3 regions of the Saccharococcus thermophilus genome follow, and region 1 is predicted to be linked to each of the others. Evidence: a T-box and tRNA genes for the amino acid it is inferred to sense, from the RefSeq annotation. Region 1 holds a T-box; the other regions hold tRNA genes.
The links. A T-box is a leader RNA that pairs with one kind of tRNA and senses whether it is charged. The one in region 1 lies ahead of BDD39_RS10845 (valine--tRNA ligase), so its partner is inferred to be a tRNA-Val.
Positions count from the first base shown of each region.

Region 2: it has a tRNA-Val gene. The T-box ahead of BDD39_RS10845 (valine--tRNA ligase) is inferred to sense a tRNA for this amino acid. The anticodon was not compared.
Region 3: it has a tRNA-Val gene. The T-box ahead of BDD39_RS10845 (valine--tRNA ligase) is inferred to sense a tRNA for this amino acid. The anticodon was not compared.

Region 1 is NZ_JAASRS010000001.1:2,074,967-2,085,123, forward strand. Features, by position in the region: gene BDD39_RS10835 (VWA domain-containing protein) at 1-1,323, opposite strand, end outside; gene BDD39_RS10840 (bifunctional folylpolyglutamate synthase/dihydrofolate synthase) at 1,434-2,729, opposite strand; gene BDD39_RS10845 (valine--tRNA ligase) at 2,828-5,470, opposite strand; T-box leader at 5,515-5,755, opposite strand; gene BDD39_RS10850 (hypothetical protein) at 5,918-6,106, shown strand; gene ysxE (spore coat protein YsxE) at 6,072-7,088, opposite strand; gene spoVID (stage VI sporulation protein D) at 7,139-8,392, opposite strand; gene hemL (glutamate-1-semialdehyde 2,1-aminomutase) at 8,517-9,812, opposite strand; gene hemB (porphobilinogen synthase) at 9,831-10,157, opposite strand, start outside.
Region 2 is NZ_JAASRS010000001.1:2,838,801-2,848,957, reverse strand. Features, by position in the region: gene BDD39_RS14830 (YgzB family protein) at 1-102, opposite strand, end outside; gene BDD39_RS14825 (IS982 family transposase) at 182-1,060, opposite strand; gene BDD39_RS14820 (nucleotidyltransferase-like protein) at 1,283-2,155, shown strand; rRNA gene BDD39_RS14815 (16S ribosomal RNA) at 2,636-4,192, shown strand; rRNA gene BDD39_RS14810 (23S ribosomal RNA) at 4,493-7,423, shown strand; rRNA gene rrf (5S ribosomal RNA) at 7,695-7,811, shown strand; tRNA gene BDD39_RS14800 (tRNA-Val) at 7,822-7,897, shown strand; tRNA gene BDD39_RS14795 (tRNA-Phe) at 8,069-8,144, shown strand; tRNA gene BDD39_RS14790 (tRNA-Thr) at 8,300-8,372, shown strand; tRNA gene BDD39_RS14785 (tRNA-Lys) at 8,527-8,602, shown strand; tRNA gene BDD39_RS14780 (tRNA-Leu) at 8,607-8,688, shown strand; tRNA gene BDD39_RS14775 (tRNA-Gly) at 8,702-8,776, shown strand; tRNA gene BDD39_RS14770 (tRNA-Leu) at 8,783-8,868, shown strand; tRNA gene BDD39_RS14765 (tRNA-Arg) at 8,872-8,948, shown strand; tRNA gene BDD39_RS14760 (tRNA-Pro) at 8,952-9,025, shown strand; tRNA gene BDD39_RS14755 (tRNA-Ala) at 9,039-9,114, shown strand; tRNA gene BDD39_RS14750 (tRNA-Met) at 9,133-9,206, shown strand; tRNA gene BDD39_RS14745 (tRNA-Ile) at 9,214-9,290, shown strand; tRNA gene BDD39_RS14740 (tRNA-Ser) at 9,306-9,398, shown strand; tRNA gene BDD39_RS14735 (tRNA-Met) at 9,644-9,720, shown strand; tRNA gene BDD39_RS14730 (tRNA-Asp) at 9,725-9,800, shown strand; tRNA gene BDD39_RS14725 (tRNA-Thr) at 9,956-10,031, shown strand; tRNA gene BDD39_RS14720 (tRNA-Ile) at 10,117-10,157, shown strand, end outside.
Region 3 is NZ_JAASRS010000001.1:78,950-89,106, forward strand. Features, by position in the region: gene rsiW (anti-sigma-W factor RsiW) at 1-222, opposite strand, end outside; gene sigW (RNA polymerase sigma factor SigW) at 236-799, opposite strand; gene rocF (arginase) at 940-1,842, opposite strand; tRNA gene BDD39_RS00450 (tRNA-Ala) at 2,004-2,076, opposite strand; tRNA gene BDD39_RS00455 (tRNA-Gly) at 2,090-2,161, opposite strand; tRNA gene BDD39_RS00460 (tRNA-Lys) at 2,169-2,241, opposite strand; tRNA gene BDD39_RS00465 (tRNA-Gln) at 2,457-2,531, opposite strand; tRNA gene BDD39_RS00470 (tRNA-Tyr) at 2,611-2,692, opposite strand; tRNA gene BDD39_RS00475 (tRNA-Thr) at 2,699-2,771, opposite strand; tRNA gene BDD39_RS00480 (tRNA-Val) at 2,878-2,953, opposite strand; tRNA gene BDD39_RS00485 (tRNA-Glu) at 2,971-3,042, opposite strand; tRNA gene BDD39_RS00490 (tRNA-Thr) at 3,060-3,132, opposite strand; tRNA gene BDD39_RS00495 (tRNA-Asn) at 3,137-3,211, opposite strand; rRNA gene rrf (5S ribosomal RNA) at 3,471-3,587, opposite strand; rRNA gene BDD39_RS00505 (23S ribosomal RNA) at 3,747-6,677, opposite strand; rRNA gene BDD39_RS00510 (16S ribosomal RNA) at 6,946-8,502, opposite strand; gene pdaB (polysaccharide deacetylase family sporulation protein PdaB) at 8,934-9,695, shown strand; gene BDD39_RS00520 (KinB-signaling pathway activation protein) at 9,756-10,157, opposite strand, start outside.

The DNA.
Region 1 (10,157 bases):
TTGCACGTTTCCGCCAAACGAGGTTAGCGGAATTTTTATCGTTCCGCTTAATACCGGATCGGTAGCGAGCTTCGAAAACTGTTGGAAAATTTCCGTTAAATTTTGCGGCGTCCCTTGCTTCGCCTGCCCGCCTGTCGTCGCGGACAGTTTTTCCAAATAATTCATATCCACATCTTGATTGTCGCCAAAGCCGATGGAATAGAGCGTTATATTGTTCATACCGAGATTCTTGGCAACATTGATTGCATCCGTACGAATTTTTGTCTCTGTATCTTGATAATTCACATACCACGATTGTCTAATTCCATATTGCGAATAAGCTGTTCGCATTGCAGTTCGTCCATCAGCAAATAGTGTATACTCAACATCTGCCGTTTCTGTCCATGTAATTCCCAAAAAATTAAACGTAACTTTTTCTTTAGTTCTTAAAACCGTTGGCATTCCATCTGTTAAAAAAATGATATATTTTTTCCTCGATGGATCATTAAAAAATGATTGCGCTGTTTGCAATGCCGCCGAATAGTTCGTGCCTCCGCCGGCAGTGAGGCTATTCGCCGTGCTGGCAATAAGATCTAATTGCGCCTTCACGTCCTGTTTTGCCGAAAAAGGCACGACGTTTTTTACTGTATCAGAAAACGGAATCAGCGCAAAGCGGTCATTTGGATTGGCGTTTGTCTTAAAATAGTCGACGGCGGACTGAAGCGCATATTTTGCGCTTTGGAGCTTCATAAACGACATCGACCCTGACACATCAAACACAAACACGACATCGATCGGCGGACGAACGAGGCTGTCGATCTTTCCTTTTGGAATTAATGTAACGTCCAACCTGCCTTGCGCATCCCCATTTGGCGGCTTCGCATACTCGTCTTGCGAAGCGGTAAAAGTGAAATCTAAAGCTGCGTTGTTGGTGGTGCTGTCTTTTATGTACTCATAAGGGGTAGATGGAAAGGTAAAATAAAGTTCCTCCTGACCGTTCCCAAGCGTCCGATATGCGTCGACAACAATTTCATATGCCGCTGATTTTCCTGCCGCTGGCCATTTTCCCGCCATATCAAGCGAAAACGTATATTTTTTCTCGCCGTTTCGGTCCGCTGGCACCTCAATGGCATCTGCACGATAACGGACTTCTGTACTATCTTGTCCCTTTACCTGAATGTGAACGAGAAAATAGCTGATCGTGTTTCCTTTTCCGTCCCCTTCTCCCGGGGATGTAGCCCATCCTTCAATTCTTTCCTCTGTGACTAAAGTAATATTTCCGTCTTTTTTCGTATCCGCCTGTACGAACCGAGGCCTGACATAGAAAAAGCTTGTAATGATCATAAACGTAACAACTAATGCCACGCACTTCCGTCCAAGCACCACACTCCTCCCCTCCCCCTTCAAAAGTACTATTTTTCTTTATTATACCAGCAACTTTTTCGACATGAATATCACTTTTTCATAAAATTTCTTACTTCCGCGATAAAGTAAAGCGATCCGGTAATCAAGAAAAGGGCATCGCTTCGTTTTTGCTTTTTCTTTTCTTTGATCCAGCCTTTCCAGTCGTCCGTCGTCGCTTTGCGCGGATGGTCGCACAACTCAGCAAGCTGCTCAGGAGATGCAGCGCGCGCAAAATCAAACGTCGTAAATGTCATCGTTGTCGCCATGTCGGCAAGAGGAGGGATCATTTGGCCAAGCGGCTTATCGTTGAGCGCGGCGAATAACACATGTACCTCTTTATCCGGATAGTGGGAGCGCACCGTATCGACAAGGCTGCGAATTCCCTCTTCGTTATGAGCGCCGTCAACAATGATCAGCGGCTTTTTGCTTACCTGTTCAAAACGGCCGATCCATTTCGTTTTTTCCAGTCCTTCATAAATATGTTCTTTTTCAATCAAAAACGAATAGCACAACCGCAAATACTCCGCCGCCATCACCGCCAGCGCCGCATTTTGCACTTGATGTGCTCCAAACATCGTAATTTTTAAATCAGGATATTGTGAAAACGGCGTTTCCAGCGAAAAACGTTCTCCATCATGGACCGACTCGTGCTGAACAATAAAAAAGTCCTCTCCAAGCCGGTACGTTTTTGCTTTCAGTGACGCCGCTTTTTCCGAAATCACCGTCCAGGCTTCCGGCTGCTTGACGCCGGTAATCAACGGTATGCCTGATTTAATAATGCCCGCTTTTTCCAACGCGATTTTATCTAATGTTTCTCCCAAAATATTCATATGGTCATAGCCAATGTTGGTGATTATGGAAAGAAGCGGATAAATGACGTTCGTTGAATCAAAACGGCCGCCAAGCCCGGTTTCAATAAGTACAACGTCCTGAACGTTCTTTTTCCCGAAATAATAAAACATCATCGCCGTGATGACTTCAAACTCCGTTGGCGCACCAAGGTCAGTTTCTTCCAGTTCTTCCGCAAGCGGTTGGATCACTTGCACGAGTTCCACCATTTCTTTGTCACGAATTGGTTTTCCATTCACGCTTATTCGTTCATTAAATTGTTCCACATACGGAGAAGTGAACGTTCCAACGGAATAACCGGCCGCTTGTAAAATATGACGCAAGTAACTAACAGTCGAACCTTTTCCGTTGGTTCCAGCAACATGAATCGCTCTCACGCGGCGTTCTGGATGCCCGAGTTTTTCCATAAACCATTCCATTCGTTTTAATCCCGGTTTTATTCCCAAACGCAAACGTCCGTGAATCCACTCTAGCGCTTCTTCATAGGTACGAACCATCACCTATTCCTCCTTATACTAGCAACCATGATGATAAGAAAAGACGAATCCAAAATAACGGATTCGTCTTCATGATAAAAGAAGCAATATTCCCTTGTCTATTTTTTTAATTCCTCCAGGCGGGCGCGAACCGCTTCCCGTTTCTCTAAATAGTCTTTTTCTTTTCTCCGCTCTTCTTCCACCACATGCGCCGGAGCTTTTGAGAGGAACCCTTCGTTGCTTAGTTTCTTTTGCACCCGCTCGACTTCTTTATTAAGTTTTTCGAGTTCTTTTTCGAGCCGTTTGATTTCTTCTTCGATGTTAATGAGCCCTTCAAGCGGCAAAATCAATTCCGCACCGGTGACGACCGCCGTCATCGCCTTTTCCGTCGTCGCGATGTCCGTTGCGATAATGAGCTCGCTCGGATTGCAGAACCGCTCTAAATACGCGCGGTTCTTTTCCAATGTCGCTTGAATGTGCTCGTCTTTTGCTTTAATGTGCAGCTTGATCGGTTTGCTTAACGGTGTGTTTACTTCGGCGCGAATGTTGCGAACCGAGCGGATAATGTCAACAAGCAAACGCATTTCCTCCGCCGCTTCCTCATTCGAAAGCTCTGGGCGAACTTCCGGCCATTTCGCTACCGTAATCGACTTGCCTTCGTGAGGAAGGTGCTGCCAAATTTCCTCGGTAATGAACGGCATGAATGGATGAAGCAAGCGCATTGTATTATCAAGCACATATGCCAATACAGAACGCGTCGTTTTCTTCGCTGCTTCGTCATCGCCATAAAGCGGAAGCTTCGCCATTTCAATATACCAATCGCATAAATCATCCCAAATGAAGTTATACAGCACGCGGCCGACCTCGCCAAACTCGTATTTTTCAGCGAGTTTTGTCACTGTTTCGATCGTTTCATTTAAGCGTGTCAAAATCCAATGGTCGGCAACCGATTTTTCGCCGCTTAAATCTAGCTGGTCGTACGTCATTCCGCCCATGTTCATCAGTGCGAAGCGGGACGCATTCCAAATTTTATTGGCAAAATTCCACGTTGCTTCCACTTTCTCAGTGCTAAAACGCAAATCTTGTCCAGGCGCGCTTCCGGTTGCCAAGAAGAAGCGGAGCGAATCGGCGCCGTACTGGTCGATGACATCCATCGGATCAACACCGTTGCCGAGCGATTTGCTCATTTTTCTTCCTTGCGCGTCGCGGACAAGGCCGTGGATGAGCACATCTTTAAATGGCCGTTTCCCTGTAAATTCAAGGCCTTGGAAAATCATGCGCGATACCCAGAAGAAAATGATGTCATATCCAGTGACAAGTACATCGGTTGGATAATACCGTTTGTAGTCGGCTGCGTCGGTATCCGGCCAGCCCATCGTCGAAAACGGCCACAGTGCTGAGCTAAACCATGTATCTAGTACATCCGGGTCTTGTTCCCAGTTTTCAATATCCGCCGGCGGTTCATGGTCGACGTAAATTTCACCTGTTTCTTTATGGTACCAGGCCGGAATGCGGTGTCCCCACCATAATTGACGGGAAATGCACCAGTCGCGAATGTTTTCCAGCCAATGCAAATACGTTTTTTCGAAACGCTCCGGAACAAAATGCACTTTTCCTTCCGTTTTTTGCAGCTCAATCGCCGCTTCCGCAAGCGGCTTCATTTTCACAAACCATTGCGTCGACAAATACGGTTCGACGACCGCGCCGCTGCGTTCGCTATGGCCGACAGAATGCACATGCTCTTCGATTTTAAACAGCACACCTTGTTCTTGCAGGTCTTTGACGATTTGCTTGCGGCACTCGAAACGGTCCAATCCTTGGTATTGCAAGGCATTTTCGTTCATCGTGCCGTCTTCGTTCATGACAAGGATGCGCGGCAAGTTGTGGCGGTTTCCGACTTCAAAGTCGTTCGGGTCATGCGCCGGCGTAATTTTCACCGCTCCGGAACCAAATTCCATATCGACATATTCATCGGCGATAATCGGAATTTCACGGCCGACAATCGGCAAAATGACCGTTTTGCCGATGAGGTGTTTATAGCGTTCATCATCTGGATGAACGGCTACCGCCGTATCGCCAAGCATCGTTTCCGGACGGGTCGTCGCCACTTCGATGTAGCCCGAGCCGTCGGCAAGCGGATAACGCATATGATAAAGCGCGCCCTTTACTTCTTTATAAATCACTTCAATATCCGATAACGCCGTTTTTGTTACCGGATCCCAGTTAATAATGTATTCGCCGCGATAAATAAGCCCTTTTCGGTAAAGCGACACGAACACTTCGCGCACCGCTTTCGATAAGCCTTCATCTAACGTAAAGCGCTCGCGCGTATAGTCGAGTCCAAGCCCTAATTTTGCCCATTGCTGGCGGATGTGGTTCGCATATTCTTCTTTCCACTTCCACGTTTCTTCGACGAATTTTTCACGCCCTAAATCGTAGCGCGACAGCCCTTGCTTGCGCAGTTTTTCTTCGACCTTTGCCTGCGTGGCGATACCGGCATGGTCCATTCCCGGAAGCCACAGCACATCATAGCCTTGCATCCGTTTCATGCGCGTAATAATGTCTTGCAGCGTTGTGTCCCACGCATGTCCTAAATGTAGTTTCCCTGTTACGTTTGGCGGTGGGATCACGATCGTAAACGGCTTTTTATCGGGATCGCCCGTCGCTTCAAAAAATTTTCCGTCAAGCCACCATTGATAGCGATTCGCTTCCACCGCTTTATGATCATATTTGGTGGACATCGTAATTTCTTTTTGTTCCATCTTTCCATTCCCTCCTTTTTCCAATAAAAAACTCCTTTCATCCGAAAAAGGACGAAAGGAGATGCTTTCGCGGTACCACCTTTTTTCTTAAGCAACTTTGCCTTGCTTAAGCACTTCATTGCAGTAACGGCAATAAAACCGGCTCCTTTTACTGGGCGTAAAGCCGTTCAAAGAAGCAGCTCCAGGGCGACCTTCCAACGATAACCGTCCTAGGAAATCTCGCAGCTACTGATTTCCCTCTCTGAAGGCGTTATCCGTTGTACTCCTCCCTATCTTCGCCTTTTTGCTATGTGATTCTCTGATTATTATACTAGCGAAAAAAGAATTCTTCCGTCAATCATCTTTTCCAAGTTTTTATTTATTTATTCCATTCCTTCGTTTTTGGTGACAAAAACACCGTCCAATCATATTTTAATAGTAACGAAAAGAAGGAGGAGGGACGAAAAGATGAGACGATTTAATCCGTACTCGTGGCCGCCGTGGCTTCGCCAATTGCGTGCCATCTGTGCGCAATTGATTATCCCGCTTACCATTTTTCAAGCAGTCCGCACGATTTTTTTACCGACGACATTTGATGTCATTTTATTGGCCATCTTTGTGCTTATTGCGGTGGCGCTTCATCTGGAATGGATTTAGCGTTTTCTGTCTCTTTTTGCTGGACAAGTCGCATAACGGTGTATTCCATATTTTTCATCGCCAAATAATGGCGCTGCAATTCGGCAACATATTCACGTTCGCTTTTTTCGTGTTGCCGTTTTGTTTCATATTCATGAATACAGCGATAAAAAAAGTGCGGCTGGGCAAGCTGGCTGTAAAGAAAAGCGCGCTCCTCTTCCAATAACGGCAACGTTTCTTCATACTCCTTTATTCCTTCCTCCCATTCATCACCGACTGGCGGGAATGTGCGCATATGATAGCGAAGAGCCATGGTGATATCGAAAAGCGGAGAGTTCCAGTTGGCCCGTTCCCAGCTAAAAAAATAGCGCTGTTCCTTTCCTGTTTCGATATAATGAGAAAGCCGTGCTTTTCCGTGAATCCAAGCGATTCTCCATTTTTTTGTTTCCTTTATCTTTTCATACCATTTCTCTAGCTCCGTTTCGGCAAACCAATACGCCTGCATGATTTCATGAAAATAGGCGCAGCATTGCAGCTGAAACGGCGACATATACCATGTATTTTCGCATTTTTCTATATAAGCTTGCAAAAAGGAACGCTGCTGTTCCCATTCCTTCTTTTTTTGCTCATAATAGGCATTGATCTCTTCTTCGCGAACATCGATCTGTTTTAGCGATGTTTGGTGCAAATCAGCGAGAGTGCGGAAAAAAGAACGAATTTGTTCGTGATTTTCTTTTCTTTCTTCCAGCGAAATCCACGGCATTAAATAATAATGCCGGCCATGCGAGACAAACGGCAAACCTTGCCTTGATAAATAAAGGGGAACCAATTGTTTTCCATACAGCATGTACGATTGTTGAACGGCCGCCATTTCCTGTGCGTTTGTTATTTCTTTTAAGGCGAATAATCCGGCGTTCGTATAGACTTTTTTGACTTTCCCGTAATCATCGACGCGAAACGGCTTTAACCCGTATTGCTGCAAAATGGGTACATACTCCTTCAAAGAAATTCCCCCCTCTCCATAAAAAGAAGTGAGGAAAAATCAGTCCCTCACTACGAAGAGCGGCTTCCCGCCAGCGCCGGGATATATAACAATTGCCCTTCATGAATGTCTTCCGCACTTTCCAATTCGTTGACGCGCAGCAATTGTTGCACGGTGAGATCGTACCGTTCGGCAATCTTGTCCAACGAATCTCCTTGCTGGACGATGCAGATTTTTACTTTCGTAAATTCCTCCACCTGGTTTTTGGCAAATAGTTTCGTTAAATATAGCGCATTTTCGCTCTTCACTTTTGGTTTTTCCTCTTCCTTCGTTTCGTCTTCATCGTTTTCTTTGACGGCCCCAATGGATACTTTTGCCTCTTGCTGCAAAACAGCGGTTTTTTCTTCTGCTTCTTCATTTTCTTCAACCGCTTTTACCGGTTCATTGTCTGCAGACGATGCCGCTGTTTCTTGCTTTTTGATCGTTTTTTCATCGTGCTCTAGCGGCACTACATTTTCCACTAATTTCTTTTCTTTCTTTTCTTTTCGATCGGCAATCGCTTCTTCTTTCTCTTCGTTCGCTTCATTGTTTGCAGGCGATGGCGCCACCTCTTGCCTTTCAATCATTTGTTCATCGCGCTCTAGCGGCACCACATTTTCCGCTAATTTCTTTTCTTTCTTTTCTTTTCGATCGGCAGCCGTTTCTTCCTGCTCTTCGTCCGATTGCGCAAACACATTATCGATAATAGGAGAAACCGTTTCTTCCGCTTGCTCGTCTCGCTGCTCTTGCTGCTCTTCTTCATATGCTTCTTTGCGCGCGATCACTTCAAACGGCTCAAACAAAAGCTCGTCATCTTCTTCCTCGATGGCCGAAAACTCCTCGTGAAGCGGCGCTTCGCTAATGCCGCTGATCGAAATATCTGCCGTCACTAGCAATCTCCCATCTTCATCTAAATCATAATCAAACGATTCCACCGTTACGTACACATCTTCTAAATGGTGAATGCGATTTTTCGGAATCGTAATATCGATAGGAAAGCGGTGCGACAATTCACTAATGCCGTCCTCACGCGTAGAAACGCGCTGAATAAAACGATGGCTGACAAAATCAAAAGAATCTGTATCTATATCTGTATCGTTTACTTCCCCTTCCGCCAGGCGAAATTCCCCGTTTAATTGCAAAGCCCCGCGAATCGTAATATATTGCTCGTATTCATCGACCGAGACGACTGGATCAAGCGAAATAGAAAGAAATTCAGCGACTTCCTGTCCCTTTTTAAACCAAACCGATTCCTCGAGGGAAAAACGCAAATACGATTGCTCCAACCGTGTTTCCTCCTTCCGTCCCTTTGCAAAAGTTTTCTATGACATTATCCATTGTATGAAGGAAAAAGAAGCAGTATGAATAAAAAAATCGGGTTGTCCATCCGAAAGTGGACAACCCGTTCCTTTATTTTCCTTCGCGAATTTTCGCAAACGCGCGCTCTGCCGCCGCAATCGTTTTTTCAATGTCTTCATCGGTATGTTCGGTCGATAAAAACAATCCTTCAAATTGGGACGGCGGCAGGAAAATGCCTTGTTCCGCCATTTCGCGATAATAGGTCGCGAACATATCTAAATCGGACGTTTTCGCTTTTTCGTAGTTGATGACTTTCTCGTTGGTAAAGAAAAAGCCGATCATCGAACCAGCGCGGTTAATCGCATGCGGAATTTCGTATTTTTCCGCCGCTTTGCGTAATCCTTCTTCCAATCGATCCGCTTTTTTGCGGAATTCATCGTATGTTTCCGGCGTCAGCTGAATCAATGTTTCATATCCGGCCGTCATGGCGAGCGGATTTCCTGATAAAGTGCCGGCTTGATAAACCGGACCGCTCGGCGCGACTTTTTCCATAATTTCCGCTTTTCCACCGTACGCTCCAACCGGCAGCCCGCCGCCGATGACTTTTCCAAGACACGTTAAATCCGGCTCAATGCCAAAATAGCCTTGAGCGCAATGATAATCAACGCGGAAGCCGGTCATGACTTCGTCGAAAATAAGCAGCGCCCCATACTGTTTCGTAATGTCTCTTAATCCTTGCAAAAAGCCCGGGACCGGCGGAACGACTCCCATATTGCCGGCAACCGGCTCAACGATCACGGCAGCGATATCTTCGCCAAATCGTTCAAATGCGTAGCGGACGCTTTCTAAATCGTTGTAAGGAACAGTGATCGTATTTTGCGCCACTGCTTCTGGAACACCAGGGCTATCCGGCAACCCAAGTGTCGCTACTCCTGAACCAGCTTTGATCAATAGCGAGTCGCCATGGCCGTGATAGCTTCCTTCAAATTTAACAATTTTATTGCGTCCTGTGTAGCCGCGTGCCAACCGAATCGCACTCATCGTTGCTTCCGTTCCGGAGTTCACCATACGAACTATTTCGACGGACGGCACCCGTTCAATCACTAATTTCGCTAACTCGTTTTCAATCAATGTCGGTGCGCCAAAGCTTGTGCCGTTTTCCGTTACTTTTTTTAACGCCTCGACAACACGAGGATTCGCATGACCTAAAATAAGCGGACCCCATGACAGCACATAATCGATATATTCATTGCCATCGATATCGTAAATTTTCGAACCTTTGCCGCGCGCCATAAAAATTGGCGTCATTTTTACGGATTTAAACGCGCGCACCGGGCTGTTCACCCCGCCAGGCAACAGCCGGACCGCTTCCTCATACGCTGCTTTCGAACGTTCATAGCTTCGCACCATTTACGGTTCTCCTTTCTATTCATTTAGCCAGCGAGCCGCATCTTTAGCAAAATACGTCATAATTAAATCGGCGCCCGCCCGCTTCATGCCAGTAAGCATTTCCATGACAATTTCTTTTTCATTAATCCAGCCGTTTTGCGCCGCTGCTTTCACCATCGAGTATTCGCCGCTGACATTATAGGCAACAAGCGGAAGGTGGAAATGGTTTTTAATGTCACGGATAATATCCATATAAGCGAGCGCTGGTTTTACCATTAAAAAGTCCGCGCCTTCCCGCACATCCGATTCCGCTTCGCGGAACGCCTCGAGGCGATTGGCCGGATCCATTTGATATGTTTTGCG
Region 2 (10,157 bases), 760 kb from region 1:
ACGGAAAAAAATGCCTATATACATGACGATGACGCCGACAAAAATTAAACTTAAGGCAAAGGTGCGAATTTTGTTGATTTTGCTCGAATATTTAATGCCCATTGCTTGTCCCTCCTATATACACCACTATACCATAAAGCGCGGAAAATACGTAATTTTAACCCGTGGTGCTAGTTGAGTTTTAACACTCAACTAGCCCAAGAACAACAAGGGAGTAAGCCAGTAAAATACCATCCAGCGCCGTTTCAAATCCAGAAACCGAGTTCGCTCGAATCTCGGTGATCCGATACGAATCGACTAAAATCGAAAACACGGTTTCCACCACTTTACGTTTTCGCTTCATCCACTGTTTCCATGCGTCCGATTGGCGAATTCGCTGATTTTTTCGAACGGGCGTCCAAAAAGCGACCCGGTGCTCTTCGTACAGCTTCTTTTGCAGCTTTTGGCTGATATACCCTTTGTCACCGAGGTTATACGGATGTGGAATTTGCGTCATGACGGTTTCAGCGGCCACCCGGTCGTGACAAGACGCTTCGGTGACAACATATCCCATCGGAAGCCCTTGGTCGGTGACCTGCAGGTGAAGTTTCAACCCATAGAAAGTGATCCTTTTGGAAGCACAATAGCCAATATCGGCAATTCCACGGAATCGTTTGACGCGATGCATTCGAGCTGAATGACACAGCTCGATCGGCAAGCTGTCCACGACCGCATACGCATGGTGTTGCCCGCGCTTGGCCAACTGGTGTCGAATCCACTTGATCGCAAAGCTAAGCGCTCGGCAGCGACGGTTGTACCGAGAACGCTCAGGGAACAAGGCCTTGGGAAACAAATTCCCAATCACAAACCGGTGCCAAGCCCGTTCGGAAGTGAAGCCCAACAACTTTCCAAGGACATGGATGGTGATGATGACTTCGTCTTTCTGTTTCAACAAATGACGATTTCGACGTTGAAGATGAATCTGGATACTCGATAGTTGAGCCGATACAAAAAGCAAAATCGATGCATATTGTTTTTGAAGTTTGACACGATCTGTTGTAAAATGAAAGTGCTCTTGCATGGGAACTTCTCCTTTTGATGTTTGGTTGCACTTTCATTTTAAGGAGATCCTCATGCAAGGGCTATTTTTATGCTTGTCTGATTTTATCTAGCACCACGGGTGTAATTTTAATATTTTTCTTCCTATGCATGTTTTTGTTTCGTTAGGCAAAACAATAAAGAGGATTTTTTTTGTTTTTGTCGAATAATCAACGACAGCATAAAGGAGATGGAGGAAATGGATATGGAGGATTTGCTTCGTCCCATCTACCAAAAATGGGCTAGCCGCCGGGATACATTAGGAATTTTAATGATTGAAAAGAAAGCAAATAATTCGGCAGTCACTGATACGTTTGATACCGTTTTATTAGTAGTTACCATTGATGGGTCTACTCCCGTATTTATGAAGCATTATGCGTTAGGGGAAGAAAAAGCGGCTTTATATGTAGTTAGTGAAGCGCAGCTAAATGAATGGCTTCTTCTTGGTTCCCATCGAAAAGTGATTGACTGGATATTCAACGGGAAAGTTTTGTTTGACCGAAATGATTATATACATCATCTACGAAACCGTATGAAGGAATTTCCAGAAGAAACGCGGCAATTAAAAATGGGATTGGAATTTGCAAAGTTGATTCGCCGCTATATAGATGGAAGGGCGTTTTTTCATGCAGGGCAACTGTTAGATGCATATAATCATGTTATTCATGCCTTACACCACCTAGCAAGACTGGCAGTTATCGAACAAGGGTTTTATCCAGAAGTAACGGTATGGAATCAAATAAAACAAATAGATGCACAAATTTACAAGTTGTATGAAGAGCTTGTGAGCGGCGAAGAACCATTGCAAAAACGGTTAGAGCTTTTATTTTTAGCAAGCGAATTTTTGATTCATTCGCGAATTTCATCAGGAGCTGCCCATTTGTGCAAAGTGTTAGGTGAAAAAGAAGGAGCATGGAGCATTGCCGAAATTGTGCAGCATCCGGCGCTTTCCCCGTATTCTGTAGATCTTATTATCATGTTGGAATATTTAGTGGAGAGAAAAATTTTGTCCGTAGAAGAGATACCGACAAAAAGTCGTCATATATATCATCGTTATTATTCAATGCAAAACAAATAGTAGGAGGAGAAATATAGCTGGTGGAAGATGATTTTGTTTTTGAAAACATGGCAGCCTTGCTTTTAACCGGTAAAAGGGCTGTTTATTTTTTTGTTATCATGAAAAAAATAAATAAAAAATGTTATTGACTTGTAAAAAAAGAGATGATATATTATGAAACGTCGCCGCAATCGAGGTTGTTGCGAGACGTCAGTAAAAAACAGTTGACAACAAAGAATGGAAATATTACAATAAAAAAGTCGCTTTGACGGAATGTTCCTTGAAAACTGAACAAAACGAAGCGTCCACATAGAAAAGCTGAAGCGCCGCGATCAGCTCTCGAAGCCAAATGTTCTTCACCCGCAGAAGTGCTTGCACTTCGAGGGGGAAGGTTATTTGGCAGAAGAGAGCTAGGCGCTGAAGCTAGACAGTATGAAACCGAAGGCGCAGGGCACCTTACGGTGCAGGCGCTGAAGCTTATGAAAATAAGCCAATCAACTTTCTATGGAGAGTTTGATCCTGGCTCAGGACGAACGCTGGCGGCGTGCCTAATACATGCAAGTCGAGCGGACCGAATAGGAGCTTGCTCTTGTTCGGTTAGCGGCGGACGGGTGAGTAACACGTGGGCAACCTACCCGTAAGACCGGGATAACTCCGGGAAACCGGAGCTAATACCGGATAACACCGAAGACCGCATGGTCTTCGGTTGAAAGGCGGCTTCGGCTGTCACTTACGGATGGGCCCGCGGCGCATTAGCTAGTTGGTGAGGTAACGGCTCACCAAGGCGACGATGCGTAGCCGGCCTGAGAGGGTGACCGGCCACACTGGGACTGAGACACGGCCCAGACTCCTACGGGAGGCAGCAGTAGGGAATCTTCCGCAATGGACGAAAGTCTGACGGAGCGACGCCGCGTGAGCGAAGAAGGTCTTCGGATCGTAAAGCTCTGTTGTTAGGGAAGAAGAAGTACCGTTCGAATAGGGCGGTACGGTGACGGTACCTAACGAGAAAGCCCCGGCTAACTACGTGCCAGCAGCCGCGGTAATACGTAGGGGGCGAGCGTTGTCCGGAATTATTGGGCGTAAAGCGCGCGCAGGCGGTCCCTTAAGTCTGATGTGAAAGCCCACGGCTCAACCGTGGAGGGTCATTGGAAACTGGGGGACTTGAGTGCAGAAGAGGAGAGCGGAATTCCACGTGTAGCGGTGAAATGCGTAGAGATGTGGAGGAACACCAGTGGCGAAGGCGGCTCTCTGGTCTGCAACTGACGCTGAGGCGCGAAAGCGTGGGGAGCAAACAGGATTAGATACCCTGGTAGTCCACGCCGTAAACGATGAGTGCTAAGTGTTAGAGGGGTCAAACCCTTTAGTGCTGCAGCTAACGCGTTAAGCACTCCGCCTGGGGAGTACGGCCGCAAGGCTGAAACTCAAAGGAATTGACGGGGGCCCGCACAAGCGGTGGAGCATGTGGTTTAATTCGAAGCAACGCGAAGAACCTTACCAGGTCTTGACATCCCCTGACAACCCTAGAGATAGGGCGTTCCCCCTTCGGGGGGACAGGGTGACAGGTGGTGCATGGTTGTCGTCAGCTCGTGTCGTGAGATGTTGGGTTAAGTCCCGCAACGAGCGCAACCCTCGACCTTAGTTGCCAGCATTCAGTTGGGCACTCTAAGGTGACTGCCGGTGACAAACCGGAGGAAGGTGGGGATGACGTCAAATCATCATGCCCCTTATGACCTGGGCTACACACGTGCTACAATGGGCGGTACAAAGGGCTGCGAACCCGCGAGGGGGAGCCAATCCCAAAAAGCCGCTCTCAGTTCGGATTGCAGGCTGCAACTCGCCTGCATGAAGCCGGAATCGCTAGTAATCGCGGATCAGCATGCCGCGGTGAATACGTTCCCGGGCCTTGTACACACCGCCCGTCACACCACGAGAGCTTGCAACACCCGAAGTCGGTGAGGTAACCCTTTTGGGAGCCAGCCGCCGAAGGTGGGGCAAGTGATTGGGGTGAAGTCGTAACAAGGTAGCCGTACCGGAAGGTGCGGCTGGATCACCTCCTTTCTAAGGATGATAAACGTGATTAGTGGGCGCGGAGTTTTGTTCAGTTTTGAAGGAATGTTGGTTATTCCTTCAAATGTTTTGCGCCTGCGTCTTCTAGTGAATTCGAAGAAGTTGGATTCCTCGGCGCAAGGCAGCAAAGAAGCTGATTCAAGGCAGTAGCCTTGTTCAGTTTTGAAGGAACATGTTATGTGTTCTTTCAATCAGTTTCGTTCCTTGAAAACTAGATAACCGAAAAGAAAAGCGGAGGCGCCGCGGTTAGGCGCCGAAGTTAGACAAAGGAAGAAGCCGAGAAGCGCTGTTGGTTAAGTTAGAAAGGGCGCACGGTGGATGCCTTGGCACTAGGAGCCGATGAAGGACGGGGCAAACGCCGAAACGCTTCGGGGAGCTGTAAGCAAGCGTTGATCCGGAGATGTCCGAATGGGGGAACCCACTGTCCGTAATGGGACAGTATCCATACCTGAATCCATAGGGTATGGAGGGCACACCCGGGGAACTGAAACATCTTAGTACCCGGAGGAGAAGAAAGCAATAGCGATTCCCTGAGTAGCGGCGAGCGAAACGGGAACAGCCCAAACCAAGAGGCTTGCCTCTTGGGGTTGTAGGACCACTCACATGGGAGTGACAAAGGAACGGGGTAGACGAAGCGGTCTGGAAAGGCCCGCCAGAGAAGGTGACAGCCCTGTAGTCGAAACTTCGTTCCCTCCCGAGTGGCTCCTGAGTACGGCGGGACACGGGGAATCCCGTCGGAAGCAGGGAGGACCATCTCCCAAGGCTAAATACTCCCTAGTGACCGATAGTGAACCAGTACCGTGAGGGAAAGGTGAAAAGCACCCCGGAAGGGGAGTGAAAGAGAACCTGAAACCGTGTGCCTACAAGTAGTCAGAGCCCGTTGATGGGTGATGGCGTGCCTTTTGTAGAATGAACCGGCGAGTTACGATGACGTGCGAGGTTAAGTCGAAGAGACGGAGCCGCAGCGAAAGCGAGTCTGAATAGGGCGTTCAGTACGTCGTCGTAGACCCGAAACCAGGTGATCTACCCATGTCCAGGGTGAAGGTAGGGTAACACCTACTGGAGGCCCGAACCCACGCACGTTGAAAAGTGCGGGGATGAGGTGTGGGTAGGGGTGAAATGCCAATCGAACTTGGAGATAGCTGGTTCTCCCCGAAATAGCTTTAGGGCTAGCCTCAAGGGAAGAGTCTTGGAGGTAGAGCACTGATTGAGCTAGGGGCCCTCATCGGGTTACCGAACTCAGTCAAACTCCGAATGCCAATGACTTATCCTTGGGAGTCAGACTACGAGTGATAAGATCCGTGGTCGAGAGGGAAACAGCCCAGATCACCAGCTAAGGTCCCTAAGTGCACGTTAAGTGGAAAAGGATGTGGAGTTGCCCAGACAACCAGGATGTTGGCTTAGAAGCAGCCATCATTTAAAGAGTGCGTAATAGCTCACTGGTCGAGTGACTCTGCGCCGAAAATGTACCGGGGCTAAACGTGCCACCGAAGCTGTGGGATGACCGTTGGTCATCGGTAGGGGAGCGTTCTAAGGGCGTCGAAGCGAGACCGGAAGGACTCGTGGAGCGCTTAGAAGTGAGAATGCCGGTATGAGTAGCGAAAACAGAGGTGAGAATCCTCTGCACCGAAAGCCTAAGGGTTCCTGAGGAAGGTTCGTCCGCTCAGGGTTAGTCGGGACCTAAGCCGAGGCCGAAAGGCGTAGGTGATGGGCAACAGGTAGAGATTCCTGTACCACCTCCTCACCGTTTGAGCGATGGGGGGACGCAGGAAGGTAGGGCGAGCAGGCTGCTGGAATAGCCTGTCCAAGCGGTTAGGCTGCCAGATAGGCAAATCCGTCTGGCGCAAAGGCGGAGCCGTGATGGCGAAGGGACCATCGGTCCCGAAGTCCCCGATCCTACACTGCCAAGAAAAGCCTCTAGCGAGGTGAGAGGTGCCCGTACCGCAAACCGACACAGGTAGGCGAGGAGAGAATCCTAAGGTGCGCGGGAGAACTCTCGTTAAGGAACTCGGCAAAATGACCCCGTAACTTCGGGAGAAGGGGTGCTCTCTTGGGTGAATAGCCCGAGGGAGCCGCAGTGAAAAGGCCCAAGCGACTGTTTATCAAAAACACAGGTCTCTGCGAAGCCGAAAGGCGAAGTATAGGGGCTGACACCTGCCCGGTGCTGGAAGGTTAAGGGGAGCGCTTAGCGCAAGCGAAGGTGCGAACCGAAGCCCCAGTAAACGGCGGCCGTAACTATAACGGTCCTAAGGTAGCGAAATTCCTTGTCGGGTAAGTTCCGACCCGCACGAAAGGTGTAACGACTTGGGCACTGTCTCAACGAGAGACCCGGTGAAATTATACTACCTGTGAAGATGCAGGTTACCCGCGACAGGACGGAAAGACCCCGTGGAGCTTTACTGCAGCCTGATATGGAATTTTGGTATCGCTTGTACAGGATAGGTGGGAGCCTGGGAAGCCGGAGCGCCAGCTTCGGTGGAGGCGCCGGTGGGATACCACCCTGGCGGTATTGAAATTCTAACCCGCACCCCTGATCGGGGTGGGAGACAGTGTCAGGTGGGCAGTTTGACTGGGGCGGTCGCCTCCCAAAAGGTAACGGAGGCGCCCAAAGGTTCCCTCAGAATGGTTGGAAATCATTCGTAGAGTGCAAAGGCACAAGGGAGCTTGACTGCGAGACGGACAGGTCGAGCAGGGACGAAAGTCGGGCTTAGTGATCCGATGGTTCCGTATGGAAGGGCCATCGCTCAACGGATAAAAGCTACCCCGGGGATAACAGGCTGATCTCCCCCAAGAGTCCACATCGACGGGGAGGTTTGGCACCTCGATGTCGGCTCATCGCATCCTGGGGCTGTAGTCGGTCCCAAGGGTTGGGCTGTTCGCCCATTAAAGCGGTACGCGAGCTGGGTTCAGAACGTCGTGAGACAGTTCGGTCCCTATCCGTCGCGGGCGCAGGAAATTTGAGAGGAGCTGTCCTTAGTACGAGAGGACCGGGATGGACGCACCGCTGGTGTACCAGTTGTCCCGCCAGGGGCACCGCTGGGTAGCTATGTGCGGAAGGGATAAGCGCTGAAAGCATCTAAGCGTGAAGCCCCCCTCAAGATGAGATTTCCCATCGCGTCAAGCGAGTAAGATCCCTCGAAGATGACGAGGTCGATAGGTCCGAGGTGGAAGCGTGGCGACACGTGCAGCTGACGGATACTAATCGATCGAGGACTTAACCACACGAAAAGCGGAGGTGCCGCGCTTAGCTCTCGAAGCCAAATGTTCTTCGCCCGCTGAGGTGCTTGCACCTCAAGGGAGAAGGTTATTTGGCGCAAGAGAGCTAGGCACCGGAGCTAGACATCATGAAAAGCGTAGGTACCTCCGGAGCTAGACACCACGAAAAGCGCAGACGTCTGGCTTCTTCCAAACAGACGGTTATCTAGTTTTGAAGGAATGAAATCCTCTTGACAATGAATATAGTTCCATTATAATAAAATTTGTCCATCGTTTGCCTAGTGACTATAGCGGAGAGGAAACACCCGTTCCCATCCCGAACACGGAAGTTAAGCTCTCCAGCGCCGATGGTAGTTGGGGCCAGCGCCCCTGCAAGAGTAGGTCGTCGCTAGGCAAGTTTATATGGAGGATTAGCTCAGCTGGGAGAGCACTTGCCTTACAAGCAAGGGGTCGGCGGTTCGATCCCGTCATCCTCCACCACGATTGTATGACTGATTTGGCTCGGTAGCGACGAGCAATACTTCCATGAATATGCTACGAGTTGTCCTGACGCATCTAACATCATTGAATCAGCTAGAAGAGGAAGGGACACAGAACATAAACTTAGCTAGTAGAGGAAGAGGCAACGAATAAAAGTTCGAAAATGTATATGGCTCGGTAGCTCAGTCGGTAGAGCAAAGGACTGAAAATCCTTGTGTCGGCGGTTCGATTCCGTCCCGAGCCACCACTTAAATATATCCTATGCCGGCTTAGCTCATTGGTAGAGACGAGCCTAAGCTTCTGTGAATATGCTACGAGTTGTCCCGACGCATCCACTTCTGTGAATAAACTGGTAGAGGAAGGGACACAAAAAAATTAAGGGTATATATCAATGTTTTTTATGCCGGCTTAGCTCAATTGGTAGAGCAACTGACTTGTAATCAGTAGGTTGCGGGTTCAAGTCCTGCAGCCGGCATCCCTATAATGTACGAGCCATTAGCTCAGCAGGGGAAGCAACGAGCCTAAGCTTCGATGAATCTGCTGCGAGTTGTCCCGACGCATTTGACACCTTTGAATTCGCTAGTAGAGGAAGGGACAACAAAAATACTGAGTGTCCTGATTTCATATATGAGCCATTAGCTCAGTCGGTAGAGCATCTGACTTTTAATCAGAGGGTCGGAGGTTCGAGTCCTCCATGGCTCACCACTTTGCGGGTGTGGCGGAATTGGCAGACGCACCAGACTTAGGATCTGGCGCCTCACGGCGTGGGGGTTCAAGTCCCTCCACCCGCATACTTAGGTGTATGCGGAAGTAGTTCAGTGGTAGAACACCACCTTGCCAAGGTGGGGGTCGCGGGTTCGAACCCCGTCTTCCGCTCCACCATTCGCCGGGGTGGCGGAATTGGCAGACGCACAGGACTTAAAATCCTGGGGTAGGTAACTACCGTGCCGGTTCGAGTCCGGCCCTCGGCACATGCGCTCGTAGCTCAATTGGATAGAGCATCTGACTACGGATCAGAAGGTTAGGGGTTCGAATCCTCTCGAGCGCGCCATAGCGGGAAGTAGCTCAGCTTGGTAGAGCACATGGTTTGGGACCATGGGGTCGCAGGTTCGAATCCTGTCTTCCCGATTTTAGTGAATATGGGGCCTTAGCTCAGCTGGGAGAGCGCCTGCTTTGCACGCAGGAGGTCATCGGTTCGATCCCGATAGGCTCCACCATTTCATTAACTAGTTCATGGCGGCGTAGCTCAGCTGGCTAGAGCGTACGGTTCATACCCGTGAGGTCGGGGGTTCGATCCCCTCCGCCGCCATTATAATGGACCTTTAGCTCAGCTGGTTAGAGCAGACGGCTCATAACCGTCCGGTCGTAGGTTCGAGTCCTACAAGGTCCACCATATTTTCAATATGTTGGAGGAGTACCCAAGTCTGGCTGAAGGGGTCGGTCTTGAAAACCGAGAGGCGCCACAAGGCGCGCGGGGGTTCGAATCCCTCCTCCTCCGCCATAAAGGAAATGGACAACTGTTTTGGTTTTGTATCGTCGCGGGGTGGAGCAACGAGCCTAAGCTTCTGTGAATATGCTACGAGTTGTCCCGACGCATCTAACATCGTTGAATCAGCTAGAAGAGGAAGGGACAGCGAAAGAATCCACTCCGAGTTGCCTCGACGCATTTGACACCTTTGAATTGGCTAGTAGAGGAAGAGGCAACGAATTTAATTAAGCCATTCTAAATTCAATTATTTTTATCGTCGCGGGGTGGAGCAGTCCGGTAGCTCGTCGGGCTCATAACCCGAAGGTCGCAGGTTCAAATCCTGCCCCCGCAACCAATATGGTCCCGTAGTGTAGTGGTTAACATGCCTGCCTGTCACGCAGGAGATCGCGGGTTCGAGTCCCGTCGGGACCGCCATTCCAAAATTCTCTATGTCGGCTTAGCTCAATTGGTAGAGACGAGCCTAAGCTTCTGTGAATATGCTGCGAGTTGTCCCGACGCATCTACATCTGTGAATAAACTGGCAGAGGAAGGGACACAAAAAAATTAAGGGTATATATAAATGTTGTTATGCCGGCTTAGCTCAATTGGTAGAGCAACTGACTTGTAATCAGTAGGTTGCGGGTTCAAGTCCTGCAGCCGGCACCAGAATGTGGCGACTATGGCGAAGTGGTTAACGCACCAGATTGTGGCTCTGGCATTCGTGGGTTCGATTCCCATCACCCGCTTTCTTGGGCCTATAGCTCAGCTGGTTAGAGCGCACGCCTGATAAGC
Region 3 (10,157 bases), 2.0 Mb from region 1:
TTCTTTCGGCAAATTCGCCATCACTCGCGCCGTAAAGTCAGGCGGCGAAGGAACATGAGATGCATACTGAATAAAAGCTACGGTTTTCGTTAATTCATGGAAATGGACAGCACACGCCGAGCATTGCCGTAAATGCTCCTTTAATCGCTTTTCCTCATGCGGACCCGTATTGCCATCCAAATAATCGTGCATCAGCTTGACAATATGTTCTGGACATTTCATGTTTTTCACCCTCTTACAGATGACCCAAATGCTTTCGTAACGCTTCCCTGCCGCGATGAAGCCGCGTCTTCACTGTACCGAGCGGCAGCTCTAAAATTTCGCTAATCTCTTGTAATGATAAATCTTCTATATACTTCAGTACGATCACACTGCGATATTTTTCTGGCAGCTTTTCGATCGCCTTCTGCACCGTCTCCTTCAGTTCTAAACTTTCTATTGTTTCTTCGGGGGAAGCCTCGTGAGAAGAAAGCTGGGCGTACATGGTAAGCCCATCGGTACCGTTGATCTCCTCATCCAAATACGCATCTGGTTTCTTCTTTCTGATTTTATCAATCGCCAAATTCGTAGCAATGCGGTAAAGCCATGTGGAAAATTTCATCTTCGGGTTATACGTATCGATATGAACATAAGCGCGGATGAACACCTCTTGCGCCGCATCTTCCGCCTCATGACGATTCCCTAACATCCGGTAACATAGACGGTATATTTTATCTTTATAAAGATCGACAATATCGGCATAGGCATTTTGGTCGCCCTTTTTTATTGCTTTAATACGTTTTTTTACAAATATATCCATAATAGCACAATACCCCCGCCCCTGCGGCTACAGTGTACTACGTTTTTCCCTAAAAAAAGTTTCATGTAAACATATAATTTATTTTACCATATACAAAAAGAAAAACAGCAGATTTTGCTGAATCTGCTGTTTTTGCACCATCACACTAGCTTTTCGCCAAAAAGAGAACCCATCAATCCTACAGCGACAGAAGCAGTTTTATTGCGCTCATCTAAAATAGGATTGACCTCGACAAATTCTGCCGATGTAATTAACTGTGCCTCGGCGAGCATTTCCATTGCCAAATGGCTTTCCTGATATGTAAGACCGCCAATCACTGGAGTGCCGACTCCTGGTGCATCATGAGGATCCAATCCATCTAAATCGAGTGATAAATGCACCCCGTCTGTCCGCCCTTTCAAATAAGCAATTGTTTCTTCCATCACCGTCGTCATCCCAAGACGATCTACTTCATGCATCGTATATATTTTAATCCCTTTTTCGCGGATTAATCGTTTTTCGCCTTCATCAAGGGCCCGAACACCAATAAGAACGATGTTTTCTGGCTTTACTTTCGGGCTGTAGCCGCCGATATTGGTCAATGCCGGATGACCTAATCCAAGGCTTGCGGCCAGCGGCATTCCATGAATGTTTCCTGACGGTGACGTTTCCGCTGTATTTAAATCACCATGGGCGTCATACCAAATTACCCCTAAATTCTTATAATGCTTGGCAACACCAGCTAATGTACCAATGGCGATGCTGTGATCACCGCCCAAAACGAGAGGAAATCTCCCCCGTTTGATCACATCATCCACAGCCTTGGCCAATCTTTCATTCGCTTCCGCAACCGCTTTCAAATTTCGCAAGTTAAGACGCAATCCTTCATCATCAGACCGTTCAGCTCTTCCAATGGAAATATCACCTAAGTCTTCAATATCATAATGAAGGCGCTCCAATCGCTCAAAGACCCCCGCATAGCGCATGGCACTCGGCCCCATATCGACGCCGCGGCGCGTCTGTCCTAAATCCATCGGTACACCAATGATCGAAATTTTCTTCATGCTGCCTCCCCCTTTCCGTTGTACTACGTTATTATTGTAGATGAAAACGCCATCATGACTCAACTCGACAATTTTTTGAATATTTATTCTTAACTAAAAGTATAGACGGACAAAAAATAAAAAAGCATCCTATTTCGAAAATACGAAATAGGATGCTTCAATGGAGCCTATCGGGATCGAACCGATGACCTCCTGCGTGCAAAGCAGGCGCTCTCCCAGCTGAGCTAAGGCCCCGAGCGGGATAAAAAGCGGAAGACGGGACTCGAACCCGCGACCCCCACCTTGGCAAGGTGGTGTTCTACCACTGAACTACTTCCGCAAATCGATGAGCCATGGAGGACTCGAACCTCCGACCCTCTGATTAAAAGTCAGATGCTCTACCTACTGAGCTAATGGCTCATGTAGTGAAGACACTCGTTGTTTTTTTGTTGCCTCTTCCTCAACAAGCTTTTTCAAAGAAGCTGGATGCGTCGAGGCAACTCGCCTAAATTTCCTAATCGTTGTCCCTTCCTCTTCTAGCTTATTCAACGATGTTATATGCGTCGGGACAACTCGAAGCAAATTCACAGAAGCCTAGGCTCGTTGCTCCCCTACTGAGCTAATTAATGAGATTATGGCTGGGCTAGCTGGATTCGAACCAGCGCATCACGGAGTCAAAGTCCGTTGCCTTACCGCTTGGCTATAGCCCAACGATATTAAATATTAATAGCTGAAACATATTATTTCACATTAGATGAAAATTATACTTGTCCAAGTTTTTTATGTATATGGAGGGGGACGGATTCGAACCGCCGAACCCAAAGGGAGCGGATTTACAGTCCGCCGCGTTTAGCCACTTCGCTACCCCTCCGTATGATGCCGGCTGCAGGACTTGAACCCGCAACCTACTGATTACAAGTCAGTTGCTCTACCAATTGAGCTAAGCCGGCATAAGGAACGCATCTATACTCCAATTATTTTCGTTGCCTCTTCCTCTGCTAGCGAATTCAAAGATGTCAAATGCGTCGAGACAACTCGAAGCATTTTCATTAATCATGGTGGAGGATGACGGGATCGAACCGCCGACCCCTTGCTTGTAAGGCAAGTGCTCTCCCAGCTGAGCTAATCCTCCAGTAAACAAAAAGAAAGTGACCCGTACGGGATTCGAACCCGTGTTACCGCCGTGAAAGGGCGGTGTCTTAACCACTTGACCAACGGGCCAAAAAGAACAACATCAAAGCTTCCAACCGGGCTTGAACCGGTGACCTCTTCCTTACCATGGAAGTGCTCTACCAACTGAGCTATGGAAGCGTGATGGCTCCGCAGGCAGGATTCGAACCTGCGACCAATCGGTTAACAGCCGATTGCTCTACCACTGAGCTACTGCGGAATGAAGTGATGATTTATCTATACTCAATTTTATATTGCCTCTTCCTCTTCTAGCAAATTCGAAGATGCTTGATGCGGCGAGGCAACTCGCCTAAATTTTCCTAATCGTTGTCCCTTCCTCTTCTAGTTTATTCAACGATGTTATATGCGTCGGGACAACTCGAAGCAAATTCACAGAAGCCTAGGCTCGTTGCTCTCCACTGAGCTACTGCGGAATAAGAATGAAGAAGTTTTATGATAAAGTTTCTAACATTCAACTTGCCTAGCGACGACCTACTCTTGCAGGGGCGCTGGCCCCAACTACCATCGGCGCTGGAGAGCTTAACTTCCGTGTTCGGGATGGGAACGGGTGTTTCCTCTCCGCTATAGTCACTAGGCAAGTATTTCAATTGGACATGTATTATTATATTCATCTAATCGATGTTGTCAAGAAGGAGTTCATTCCTTCAAAACTAGATAACCGTCTGTTTGGAAGAAGCCAGTCGCCTGTGTCCGCTCGGCGCTAAGCGCTCGCCTCCGCTTTTCGTGCGCTTTTCTTGGTTAAGTCCTCGATCGATTAGTATCCGTCAGCTGCACGTGTCGCCACGCTTCCACCTCGGACCTATCGACCTCGTCATCTTCGAGGGATCTTACTCGCTTGACGCGATGGGAAATCTCATCTTGAGGGGGGCTTCACGCTTAGATGCTTTCAGCGCTTATCCCTTCCGCACATAGCTACCCAGCGGTGCCCCTGGCGGGACAACTGGTACACCAGCGGTGCGTCCATCCCGGTCCTCTCGTACTAAGGACAGCTCCTCTCAAATTTCCTGCGCCCGCGACGGATAGGGACCGAACTGTCTCACGACGTTCTGAACCCAGCTCGCGTACCGCTTTAATGGGCGAACAGCCCAACCCTTGGGACCGACTACAGCCCCAGGATGCGATGAGCCGACATCGAGGTGCCAAACCTCCCCGTCGATGTGGACTCTTGGGGGAGATCAGCCTGTTATCCCCGGGGTAGCTTTTATCCGTTGAGCGATGGCCCTTCCATACGGAACCACCGGATCACTAAGCCCGACTTTCGTCCCTGCTCGACCTGTCCGTCTCGCAGTCAAGCTCCCTTGTGCCTTTGCACTCTACGAATGATTTCCAACCATTCTGAGGGAACCTTTGGGCGCCTCCGTTACCTTTTGGGAGGCGACCGCCCCAGTCAAACTGCCCACCTGACACTGTCTCCCACCCCGATCAGGGGTGCGGGTTAGAATTTCAATACCGCCAGGGTGGTATCCCACCGGCGCCTCCACCGAAGCTGGCGCTCCGGCTTCCCAGGCTCCCACCTATCCTGTACAAGCGATACCAAAATTCCATATCAGGCTGCAGTAAAGCTCCACGGGGTCTTTCCGTCCTGTCGCGGGTAACCTGCATCTTCACAGGTAGTATAATTTCACCGGGTCTCTCGTTGAGACAGTGCCCAAGTCGTTACACCTTTCGTGCGGGTCGGAACTTACCCGACAAGGAATTTCGCTACCTTAGGACCGTTATAGTTACGGCCGCCGTTTACTGGGGCTTCGGTTCGCACCTTCGCTTGCGCTAAGCGCTCCCCTTAACCTTCCAGCACCGGGCAGGTGTCAGCCCCTATACTTCGCCTTTCGGCTTCGCAGAGACCTGTGTTTTTGATAAACAGTCGCTTGGGCCTTTTCACTGCGGCTCCCTCGGGCTATTCACCCAAGAGAGCACCCCTTCTCCCGAAGTTACGGGGTCATTTTGCCGAGTTCCTTAACGAGAGTTCTCCCGCGCACCTTAGGATTCTCTCCTCGCCTACCTGTGTCGGTTTGCGGTACGGGCACCTCTCACCTCGCTAGAGGCTTTTCTTGGCAGTGTAGGATCGGGGACTTCGGGACCGATGGTCCCTTCGCCATCACGGCTCCGCCTTTGCGCCAGACGGATTTGCCTATCTGGCAGCCTAACCGCTTGGACAGGCTATTCCAGCAGCCTGCTCGCCCTACCTTCCTGCGTCCCCCCATCGCTCAAACGGTGAGGAGGTGGTACAGGAATCTCTACCTGTTGCCCATCACCTACGCCTTTCGGCCTCGGCTTAGGTCCCGACTAACCCTGAGCGGACGAACCTTCCTCAGGAACCCTTAGGCTTTCGGTGCAGAGGATTCTCACCTCTGTTTTCGCTACTCATACCGGCATTCTCACTTCTAAGCGCTCCACGAGTCCTTCCGGTCTCGCTTCGACGCCCTTAGAACGCTCCCCTACCGATGACCGAAGGTCATCCCACAGCTTCGGTGGCACGTTTAGCCCCGGTACATTTTCGGCGCAGAGTCACTCGACCAGTGAGCTATTACGCACTCTTTAAATGATGGCTGCTTCTAAGCCAACATCCTGGTTGTCTGGGCAACTCCACATCCTTTTCCACTTAACGTGCACTTAGGGACCTTAGCTGGTGATCTGGGCTGTTTCCCTCTCGACCACGGATCTTATCACTCGTAGTCTGACTCCCAAGGATAAGTCATTGGCATTCGGAGTTTGACTGAGTTCGGTAACCCGATGAGGGCCCCTAGCTCAATCAGTGCTCTACCTCCAAGACTCTTCCCTTGAGGCTAGCCCTAAAGCTATTTCGGGGAGAACCAGCTATCTCCAAGTTCGATTGGCATTTCACCCCTACCCACACCTCATCCCCGCACTTTTCAACGTGCGTGGGTTCGGGCCTCCAGTAGGTGTTACCCTACCTTCACCCTGGACATGGGTAGATCACCTGGTTTCGGGTCTACGACGACGTACTGAACGCCCTATTCAGACTCGCTTTCGCTGCGGCTCCGTCTCTTCGACTTAACCTCGCACGTCATCGTAACTCGCCGGTTCATTCTACAAAAGGCACGCCATCACCCATCAACGGGCTCTGACTACTTGTAGGCACACGGTTTCAGGTTCTCTTTCACTCCCCTTCCGGGGTGCTTTTCACCTTTCCCTCACGGTACTGGTTCACTATCGGTCACTAGGGAGTATTTAGCCTTGGGAGATGGTCCTCCCTGCTTCCGACGGGATTCCCCGTGTCCCGCCGTACTCAGGAGCCACTCGGGAGGGAACGAAGTTTCGACTACAGGGCTGTCACCTTCTCTGGCGGGCCTTTCCAGACCGCTTCGTCTACCCCGTTCCTTTGTCACTCCCATGTGAGTGGTCCTACAACCCCAAGAGGCAAGCCTCTTGGTTTGGGCTGTTCCCGTTTCGCTCGCCGCTACTCAGGGAATCGCTATTGCTTTCTTCTCCTCCGGGTACTAAGATGTTTCAGTTCCCCGGGTGTGCCCTCCATACCCTATGGATTCAGGTATGGATACTGTCCCATTACGGACAGTGGGTTCCCCCATTCGGACATCTCCGGATCAACGCTTGCTTACAGCTCCCCGAAGCGTTTCGGCGTTTGCCCCGTCCTTCATCGGCTCCTAGTGCCAAGGCATCCACCGTGCGCCCTTTCTAACTTAACCATTAGCGCTTCTCGGCTTCTTCCTTTGTCTAACTTCGGCGCCTAACCGCGGCGCCTCCGCTTTTCTTTTCGGTTATCTAGTTTTCAAGGAACGAAGCTGCTTCATTGCATTCGCTTCTTTGCAGCTTTGCGTCGAGGAATCCAGCTTCTCTGAATTCACTAGAAGACGCAGACGCAAAACGGATTAATTGAAGAGAACATAAATATGTTCCCTCAAAACCGAACAAAACGTAAGCGTCCCTCTTATTTCACACACATATCATCCTTAGAAAGGAGGTGATCCAGCCGCACCTTCCGGTACGGCTACCTTGTTACGACTTCACCCCAATCACTTGCCCCACCTTCGGCGGCTGGCTCCCAAAAGGGTTACCTCACCGACTTCGGGTGTTGCAAGCTCTCGTGGTGTGACGGGCGGTGTGTACAAGGCCCGGGAACGTATTCACCGCGGCATGCTGATCCGCGATTACTAGCGATTCCGGCTTCATGCAGGCGAGTTGCAGCCTGCAATCCGAACTGAGAGCGGCTTTTTGGGATTGGCTCCCCCTCGCGGGTTCGCAGCCCTTTGTACCGCCCATTGTAGCACGTGTGTAGCCCAGGTCATAAGGGGCATGATGATTTGACGTCATCCCCACCTTCCTCCGGTTTGTCACCGGCAGTCACCTTAGAGTGCCCAACTGAATGCTGGCAACTAAGGTCGAGGGTTGCGCTCGTTGCGGGACTTAACCCAACATCTCACGACACGAGCTGACGACAACCATGCACCACCTGTCACCCTGTCCCCCCGAAGGGGGAACGCCCTATCTCTAGGGTTGTCAGGGGATGTCAAGACCTGGTAAGGTTCTTCGCGTTGCTTCGAATTAAACCACATGCTCCACCGCTTGTGCGGGCCCCCGTCAATTCCTTTGAGTTTCAGCCTTGCGGCCGTACTCCCCAGGCGGAGTGCTTAACGCGTTAGCTGCAGCACTAAAGGGTTTGACCCCTCTAACACTTAGCACTCATCGTTTACGGCGTGGACTACCAGGGTATCTAATCCTGTTTGCTCCCCACGCTTTCGCGCCTCAGCGTCAGTTGCAGACCAGAGAGCCGCCTTCGCCACTGGTGTTCCTCCACATCTCTACGCATTTCACCGCTACACGTGGAATTCCGCTCTCCTCTTCTGCACTCAAGTCCCCCAGTTTCCAATGACCCTCCACGGTTGAGCCGTGGGCTTTCACATCAGACTTAAGGGACCGCCTGCACGCGCTTTACGCCCAATAATTCCGGACAACGCTCGCCCCCTACGTATTATCGCGGCTGCTGGCACGTAGTTAGCCGGGGCTTTCTCGTTAGGTACCGTCACCGTACCGCCCTATTCGAACGGTACTTCTTCTTCCCTAACAACAGAGTTTTACGATCCGAAGACCTTCTTCGCTCACGCGGCGTCGCTCCGTCAGACTTTCGTCCATTGCGGAAGATTCCCTACTGCTGCCTCCCGTAGGAGTCTGGGCCGTGTCTCAGTCCCAGTGTGGCCGGTCACCCTCTCAGGCCGGCTACGCATCGTCGCCTTGGTGAGCCGTTACCTCACCAACTAGCTAATGCGCCGCGGGCCCATCCGTAAGTGACAGCCAAAGCCGCCTTTCAACCGAAGACCATGCGGTCTTCGGTGTTATCCGGTATTAGCTCCGGTTTCCCGGAGTTATCCCGGTCTTACGGGTAGGTTGCCCACGTGTTACTCACCCGTCCGCCGCTAACCGAACAAGAGCAAGCTCCTATTCGGTCCGCTCGACTTGCATGTATTAGGCACGCCGCCAGCGTTCGTCCTGAGCCAGGATCAAACTCTCCATAGAAAGTTGATTGGCTTATTTCTAAGCTTCAGCACCGACACCGCAAGGTGTCGAGTCGCCTTCGCTTTTCTTATTGTCCAGCTCCGGCTCCTAGCCCCTCGGGCCGCTTCGGTCTCGCTGTGGCGGCAACAGCCTCCTCGCGAGCCCTCCAGCGCCTGCCGGGGCTAATCAGTCGCCTTCGCTTTTCTATGTGGACGCTTCGTTTTGTTCAGTTTTCAAGGAACATTTTCTCCTGTTTGCGACTTTTTTATACTAACATACCCATAAACAAGATGTCAATATCGTTTTTTGTTATATCGCTTAACGACGAGGATTAATTTATCATGATTTTTTTCTGTTGTCAACACTTTTTTGTCAAAAATATGTTTCATAACATCGACGATGACAAGCATAAGATGGTCACAGGACAACTTTAGAACAAAGGGGGAAGTAAAGTGAATGTTTTCTACGCTTTAAACGGGCGTTCTCTAAAAAAGGCACTTATTATTGTTCTTTCTGCGTTTTTCACCGCCGCTATTTTATACGCGCATGGAATGCATAATGCGACCCTTTCTTTCTCTTCCGGTCCAAAGGCTATTTATAAAGTGAAAAACAGCAAGGATGAAATAGCATTAACATTTGATATTAGCTGGGGAGACCAAAACGCCCCACGTATTCTTGATGTATTAAAACGAAACGGCATCAAAAATGCAACCTTTTTTTTATCCGCTTCTTGGGCGGAACGCCATCCAAGCATCGTAAAACGAATTAAGGAGGAAGGTCATGAAATCGGTAGCATGGGTTATAACTTTGTAAACTATACCGAGCTGGAAAATTCGAAAATCCGCCAAGATCTTTTGCAAGCAAAGAAAATATTTGATACGTGTGGCATCAAAGAAGTAAAACTATTGCGTCCTCCGGGAGGCAACTTTAACAAAAATGTGTTAAAGATTGCCGACTCTCTCGGTTACACTGTCGTCCACTGGAGCATTGATTCCAAAGATTGGCTTAACCCTGGAACGAAAACCATTGTGGAAAACGTTACCGACAATATGGAAGCTGGAGATATCATTTTGCTTCACGCCTCTGATTCGGCTAATCAAACGGCAAAGGCGCTTCCAAAAATTATTGCGGCAATGAAAGAAAAAGGTTACCGCAATGTTAGCGTTTCGCAGCTGATTGTTAATGGAGATGTCAGCAGCAGGGAAATTAATTAATGGTTATTGCTTAGACGGTTTTTTATACAAAAAAAGGAGGTTCACCTCCTCCTTGAACGATTATGATTTCGCAACACCTGTTAATTTATGCAGTATAAGAAGCTGATAAGCATTGCAAACTAATAACGGGAACAACATCAAATAAAGCCAATCCCTATCATTAATACGCAATACAGGAACCCATTCAATGACCGTGACGACAACCATAAAGAACAAAGCTGGCACAAACGCGCCTTTATTCGTTTGTGCGCTTTTTATATACGCTACAACAAGCCCAACCACGAGAAGAAATAAAGCCACCAATATATAACTGATGACAGATTCGCCTTTTTTGGCAAACACTTGATAGCGGAAATATACTAAGTCAAAAAGCACAAACAAAATTAACACGGTTTGTACAGCGTTCCAAAGCGAAGCCGAACGGAAAATGCCCAATCCAAAGCGGTGAACGGTTAAATAGGC